2 regions of the Cupriavidus sp. CPT47-8839-RL05A genome follow, and region 2 is predicted to be linked to the other one. Evidence: predicted binding sites of a transcription regulator. Region 2 holds the regulator's gene; the other holds the start of a gene.
What was found. Region 2 encodes sigma-54, which starts transcription at its own class of promoters, with help from an activator protein. Its sites were predicted from a motif close to TGGCANGNAANCTGCTTT; they were not measured.

Region 1: prpB (methylisocitrate lyase) is a predicted target of sigma-54. The motif match lies at 1,747-1,764, and genes of this name have one in related genera.

What each region holds. Positions count from the first base shown of each region.
Region 1 covers NZ_JBYTEG010000004.1:91,693-95,101, forward strand. Annotated here, with positions in the region: gene prpR (propionate catabolism operon regulatory protein PrpR) at 1-1,516, opposite strand, end outside; gene prpB (methylisocitrate lyase) at 1,798-2,706, shown strand; gene prpC (bifunctional 2-methylcitrate synthase/citrate synthase) at 2,794-3,409, shown strand, end outside.
Region 2 covers NZ_JBYTEG010000009.1:115,270-118,678, reverse strand. Annotated here, with positions in the region: gene lptB (LPS export ABC transporter ATP-binding protein) at 1-743, shown strand, start outside; gene AC3WVS_RS13085 (RNA polymerase factor sigma-54) at 878-2,359, shown strand; gene hpf (ribosome hibernation-promoting factor, HPF/YfiA family) at 2,408-2,758, shown strand; gene ptsN (PTS IIA-like nitrogen regulatory protein PtsN) at 3,215-3,409, shown strand, end outside.

The DNA of each region.
Region 1 (3,409 bases), on a different contig from region 2:
AGCGGTCGCGCAGCGGCGGCATCTCGATGCGCAGGATATTGAGGCGGTAGTAAAGGTCCTGCCGGAATGAGCCATCGCGCACCATCGCGGCCAGGTCGCGGTGGGTGGCGCCGATCACGCGCACGTTGACCGGCACGGCGTCGAGCCCGCCGATCGGCAGCACCTGCTTTTCCTGCAGCACGCGCAGCAGGCGCGTCTGCAGCGCGGACGGCATGTCGCCCACCTCGTCGAGGAACAGCGTGCCGTTGTGGGCCGACTCGAACAGGCCGGCCTTGCCGCCGCGGCGCGCGCCGGTGAAGGCGCCCTCCTCATAGCCGAACAGCTCGCTCTCCAGCAGCGCCTCGGGGAAGGCCGCGCAATTGACCGCCACGAACGGGAAGGCGCGGCGCGGGCTGGCGTCATGCATGCCCTGTGCCAGCACCTCCTTGCCGGTGCCGCTTTCGCCGCCGATCAGCACGGTGGAATCGACTGCCGCGTAGCGCCGCGCCAGCTCGCGCAGCTCGGTCATGGCCGCGGAGGTGCCGGCCAGGTCGTCCAGGCTGTAGCGCACCCCGGCCGGCCGCGTGCGGGCGCGCGAGCGCAGGTTGCGGTCCACGCGCTGGATCGCGCTGGCGTCCTGGATGGTCAGCACCGCGCCGGCGGTGCCGGCCTCGCCGATGATGGGGATGCGGTTGACCACCACCATCTTGTCGCCGAGCTTGTGGATCGCTTCCAGTTCCTTGTCGCCGCTCTGCATCACGCCTTCGAGCGCCAGGTTTGGCGCCAGCGTCTGCAGCTTGCGCCCGACCGCGGCAGCAACGGAAGTGCCGAGAAAACGCTCCATCGCCGGGTTGAACGACTGGATGCGCCCTTCGGCATCCACCGCCGCCACGCCCTCGTTCAGGTGCGCCAGGATGGTGTTGACGTAGTCGCGCCGGGTGGCCTCGATGCGGCGCAGGCGCGCGGCCTCGATCGCGTCTTCGAGCGCCATGCGCACCGAGTTGCCGGAGTACAGGAACACGCCGGTCAGGCCATAGCGGTCGGCCAGGTCGGTCACCAGGCCGGGGCCGACCACGACCTGGATGCCTTCCTGCTTGAGCGCCTTCACGCGCGCCACGGCGTCGTCCTCGGTCAGGTAGGTATAGGCCGGGACCGACAGCGAGAACGCGCGCACGAATTCATCCACCTCGGCATACGTCGACGCGTGCGTGACCAGCGCCACCCGCGGCGAGATGCGCCGCGCGGTGGCCAGCGCGCTCATCACGTCGAAGCCCGTGACCTTGACCAGCACCACCGGCACATCCACGTGCTGGCGCAGGTAGGCGCCGTTGGAGCCGCCCGCCACCACCACGTCGAGCCGGCCCTCGCGCGCCTCGCGCGCCACGGCGCTGGCGGCGGCCTCGAAACCCTTGCCGACGATGCGGAATTCGGCCCGGTCGGCGTAGGCCGGAATCAGGTCGGCAAAGGCGCGCGCCAGGCGGCTGATGCCGATGGCCCAGATGCGCGGACGGGCTTGCGTGGAAACGGGAGGAGCCATGGTGCAATGCGGAAGGAATGCGTGGTGAAACCCGGGACGAACAGGCGTACAGTGCTGGCACATTGTCCGCCACGCAGCCTGGGATTTCAACTTTGAATTCCAAACTTGTGATTTTGGAATTCAATTGTGTTGAAAGGATGACATGAAATCGGTGGCCAGGCCAGCCGCCCTGCCCGCCAGCCCAGCGCTGGCAAGGGCTGGCGGATATTCCGTGTGGCCAGGCAAAGGCCTGGCACACCGCTTGCAGTATTAGGCCCGTCCCGTTCACCAACGCATACGCCATGACCTACTCCGCTTCCGACCTCGCGCGCTCCGCTGGCGCCCGCTTCCGCCAGGCGCTTGCCGACGAGCATCCGCTGCAGGTAGTCGGCACCATCAATGCCAACCATGCCCTGCTGGCCAAGCGCGCCGGCTACCGGGCCATCTACCTGTCGGGCGGCGGCGTTGCGGCCGGCTCGCTGGGCCTGCCGGACCTGGGCATCTCGAACCTGGACGACGTGCTGACCGATATCCGCCGCATCACCGACGTGTGCGACACGCCGCTGCTGGTGGACGTCGACACCGGCTTCGGCGCCTCGGCCTTCAACGTGGCCCGCACCACCAAGTCGCTGATCAAGTTCGGCGCGGCGGCCATGCACATCGAAGACCAGGTCGGCGCCAAGCGCTGCGGCCACCGCCCCAACAAGGAAATCGTCTCGCAAGGTGAAATGGTCGACCGCATCAGGGCCGCCGTCGACGCCCGCACCGACGAGAACTTCGTGATCATGGCCCGCACCGACGCGCTCGCCGTCGAAGGCCTGGACAAGGCCATCGAGCGCGCCGTCGCGTGCGTGGAAGCCGGCGCCGACGCCATCTTCCCGGAAGCCATGACCGACCTGGCCATGTACCGCAAGTTTGTCGATGCGGTGAAGGTGCCGGTGCTGGCCAACATCACCGAATTCGGCGCCACGCCGCTGTTTACCACCGAGGAACTCGGCGGCGCCGGCGTGTCGATGGTGCTGTACCCGCTGTCGGCCTTCCGTGCCATGAACAAGGCGGCGGAGAACGTCTACGCGGCCATCCGCCGCGACGGCACGCAGAAGAACGTGGTCGATACCATGCAGACCCGCGCCGAGCTCTACGAGAGCATCGGCTACCATGACTTCGAGCAGAAGCTTGACGCGCTCTTCGCACAAGGCAAGGGCAAGTAAGCAAGACTCACGCGCGGCCGGGCTTTGTCCCGGCCGCTTGCACGACAACAGACAGGCAATACCAGGCATCACACAAAGGAGACCCAGATGTCCGAAGCGCAACCGCTCGTCACTCCCAAGCCCAAGAAATCCGTCGCCCTGTCGGGCGTGACCGCCGGCAATACCGCGCTGTGCACCGTCGGCCGCACCGGCAACGACCTGCACTACCGCGGCTACGACATCCTCGACATCGCCGAGACCTGCGAGTTCGAGGAAATCGCCCACCTGCTGGTGCACGGCAAGCTGCCGACCAAATCCGAACTGGCTGCCTACAAGGCCAAGCTCAAGAGCCTGCGCGGGCTGCCCGCCAATGTGAAGGCCGCGTTGGAATGGGTGCCCGCCAGCGCCCACCCGATGGACGTGATGCGCACCGGCGTGTCGGTGCTGGGCACCGTGCTGCCGGAGAAGGAAGACCACAACACCCCGGGCGCGCGCGACATCGCCGACCGCCTGATGGCCAGCCTCGGCTCGATGCTGCTGTACTGGTATCACTACAGCCACAACGGCCGCCGCATCGAAGTCGAAACCGACGATGACTCCATCGGCGGCCACTTCCTGCACCTGCTGCACGGCGAGAAGCCGTCGGCACTGTGGGAGCGCGCCATGAACACCTCGCTCAACCTGTACGCCGAGCACGAATTCAACGCCTCGACCTTCGCCGCCC
Region 2 (3,409 bases):
CCGGCGGCAGCACCCTGGTCGTGCGCCACCTGAAGAAGCGCTATGGCTCGCGCACGGTGGTCAAGGACGTCTCGCTCGACGTGAAGAGCGGCGAGGTGGTCGGCCTGCTCGGGCCCAACGGCGCGGGCAAGACCACGTCGTTCTACATGATCGTGGGCCTGGTGGCGCTGGACGAAGGCGATATCGTGCTCGACGGCGACCACATCAGCGGCCTGCCGATCCACGAGCGCGCGCGCATGGGGCTGTCGTACCTGCCGCAGGAAGCCTCGGTATTCCGCAAGCTCAACGTCGAAGAGAACATCCGCGCGGTGCTGGAGCTGCAGCTGGACAAGGGCAAGCCGCTGGCCAAGGCCGAGATCGAGCGCCGCCTCGATTCGCTGCTCGACGACCTGCAGATCGCGCACCTGCGCAACAACCCGGCGCTGTCGCTGTCGGGCGGCGAGCGCCGCCGCGTGGAAATCGCGCGCGCGCTGGCGTCGTCGCCGCGCTTCATCCTGCTGGACGAACCCTTCGCCGGCGTGGACCCGATCGCCGTGGGCGAGATCCAGCGCATCGTCAGCTTCCTCAAGGCGCGCAATATCGGCGTGCTGATCACCGACCACAACGTGCGCGAGACGCTCGGCATCTGCGACCACGCCTACATCATCAGCGAAGGCACGGTGCTGGCCGCGGGCCAGCCCGAGGAAATCATCGCCAATGACGCAGTGCGGCGCGTCTACCTGGGCGAGAACTTCCGCATGTGATGCAGCGGCCTGCCATGGAGCGGCAGGCCTCTTCGCGGGCGCACGTGGGCCTGCCACAGCCAGCAGCGATCAGACCGCATAAGCGATAGCAATTTCCGTTCCAACAACGGAAAGATGCGCATAGAATAGGTCGCATGAAACCGTCGCTACAGCTCCGCCTTTCCCAGCATCTGGCCCTGACCCCGCAACTGCAGCAGTCGATCCGGCTGCTGCAGCTTTCCACGCTGGAACTGCAGCAAGAGGTCGAACAGGCGCTGACGGAAAACCCTCTGCTCGAACGTGAGAACGACTGGATCGAAAGCCCGCTGCGCGTTGCGGCCGACGGCTCGGTCAACCTGCAGAGCGCACCGGCGCCCGCGCCGGCAGAGCCGCAGGGCAATGGCGAGGCCCGCGCCGATGGCGCGGCTGACGACGACAGCTATGGCGACAGCGGCAACGGCGACGACTATGGCAGCGGCGACTGGAGCCTGGACGACTTTGCCCGCCGCCCCCAGGGCGACGAGGATGAAAAAACGCCGATGCAGCTGCGTGAAGCCGAGCCCACGCTGCGCGAGTACCTGATGGAACAGCTCACGCCGCTGAAGATCTCCGCGCGCGACAAGGGCCTGGCCATCTTCCTGATCGAATCACTCGACGATGATGGCTACCTGAGCGCATCGCTTGAGGAGATCTGCACGGAGTTGCCGGAAGAACTCGAGTTCGAGATCGAGGAAGTCCACGCCATCCTCACGCTGCTGCAGAGCTTCGACCCGCCCGGCGTGGGCGCGCGCAACGCCGCCGAGTGCCTGGCCCTGCAGTTGCGGCGCCTGACGCACCCGCAGCGCGAACTGGCCCTGAACATCGTGACCAACCACCTGGAGTTGCTCGCAGTACGCGACTACACGCGGCTGAAGAAGGCGCTGCAGGTCGATGAAGCGGCGCTGAAGTCCGCACACGAACTGATCCGCTCGCTGGCGCCCTACCCCGGCCATGCATACAGCCGCCCGGAGGCGGACTTCGTGGTGCCGGACGTGTTCGTGCGCAAGGGTGGCGGCGGCTGGATCGCGCAGCTCAATCCGGATGTGATGCCGAGGCTGCGCATCAATGACATGTATGCACAAATCCTGCGTGGCGCGAAGGGTGAGTCCGGCACCGCCGGGCTGCAGCAGAAGCTGCAGGAGGCGCGCTGGCTGATCAAGAACATCCAGCAGAGGTTCGACACAATCCTGCGTGTCTCGCAGGCCATTGTCGAGCGTCAAAAGAACTTTTTCAGCCACGGCGAAATCGCCATGCGCCCCTTGGTTTTGCGGGAGATTGCCGATACACTGGGTTTACACGAGTCAACCATCTCCCGGGTGACGACCAATAAATATATGGCAACGCCGATGGGTACTTTCGAACTGAAGTACTTCTTCGGCAGCCACGTGTCCACCGAAACCGGTGGCGCGGCTTCATCAACGGCCATCCGCGCCTTGATCAAGCAACTGATAGGAGCCGAAGACCCGAGGAATCCCCTTTCCGACAGTCGCATTGCCGAACTGCTGGGCGAACAAGGCTTCGTTGTCGCACGCCGCACCGTTGCCAAGTATCGCGAAGCCCTGAAGATCCCCGCAGTCAATCTCCGCAAGTCTTTGTAGCCGAGCCCACCGCCTGCCTGGTGAGGCTCTTTCAGAAGGAGAAGCGCTATGAACTTCAAGATCAGTGGACACCACCTGGACATCACGCCCCCTCTGCGTGAGTACGTGGAAACGAAGCTGGAGCGAATCGTCAGGCATTTCGATCAAGTCATTGGCGTTAGTGTGCTGCTCTCTGTCGACAACCATAAGGAAAAGGACCGGCGTCAGTACGCGGAAATCAATCTACATCTCAAGGGCAAGGACATCTTTGTCGAAGCGCATCACGAAGACCTGTATGCAGCGATCGACGCACTCGTCGACAAGCTGGACCGTCAGGTGATCCGCTACAAGGATCGCGTGCAAGGCCACGACCGCGAAGCGGTCAAGTACCAGATGGCCGCAGCGCAAATGCAGCAATGACCGTGCCCGGCAGCCCCGCAGCGGGCTGCTGAATCAGGATTGAACAGGCAAGCCGCGCCACGAAGCGCGGCTTTTTTGCGCCCTCGCGTTCCCGGTTGCCGCCGGCATGCCGCGCCCGCACTGGCGGCGCGGCCCGGCTGTGGCGCCGGAGCCAATGCTTTTCACCCGAATGAGCAAGGGTGTTCGCAAGCGCTGCGCCAAGGTGTATGCTGCGCCATACAAAGAGAGGGAATCCTGGCCGTGCCCCGCACCGGTGCACCGGCTCCCCGCCGCGGAGGCACGATTGCATCACCATGTATCGTTCTGCACCGGCTTGCCCCGTTGCGCTGCACAATGCGGGAGTAGTCGCTGCTCTATAATGGGCCGGACGCCTCCGGCCAGGCCAACGGCAGGCCGGAGCCAGCCCACTGCCCGGCGGAACGGTCCGCCCGCTAACTGAAATCCTGCGCATCGCCCATGAATCGTTTGGCCAAATTGCTGCCACCCGGCAACATCACCCTCGACGTCAGCGTCACCAGCAAGAAGCGTGTGTTCGAGCAGGCCGGGCTCCTCTTCGAGAACAACCATGGTGTGGCGCGCGCCATCGTGACGGACAACCTGTTCGCGCGCGAGTCGCTTGGATCCACCGGCCTGGGCGCCGGCGTGGCAATC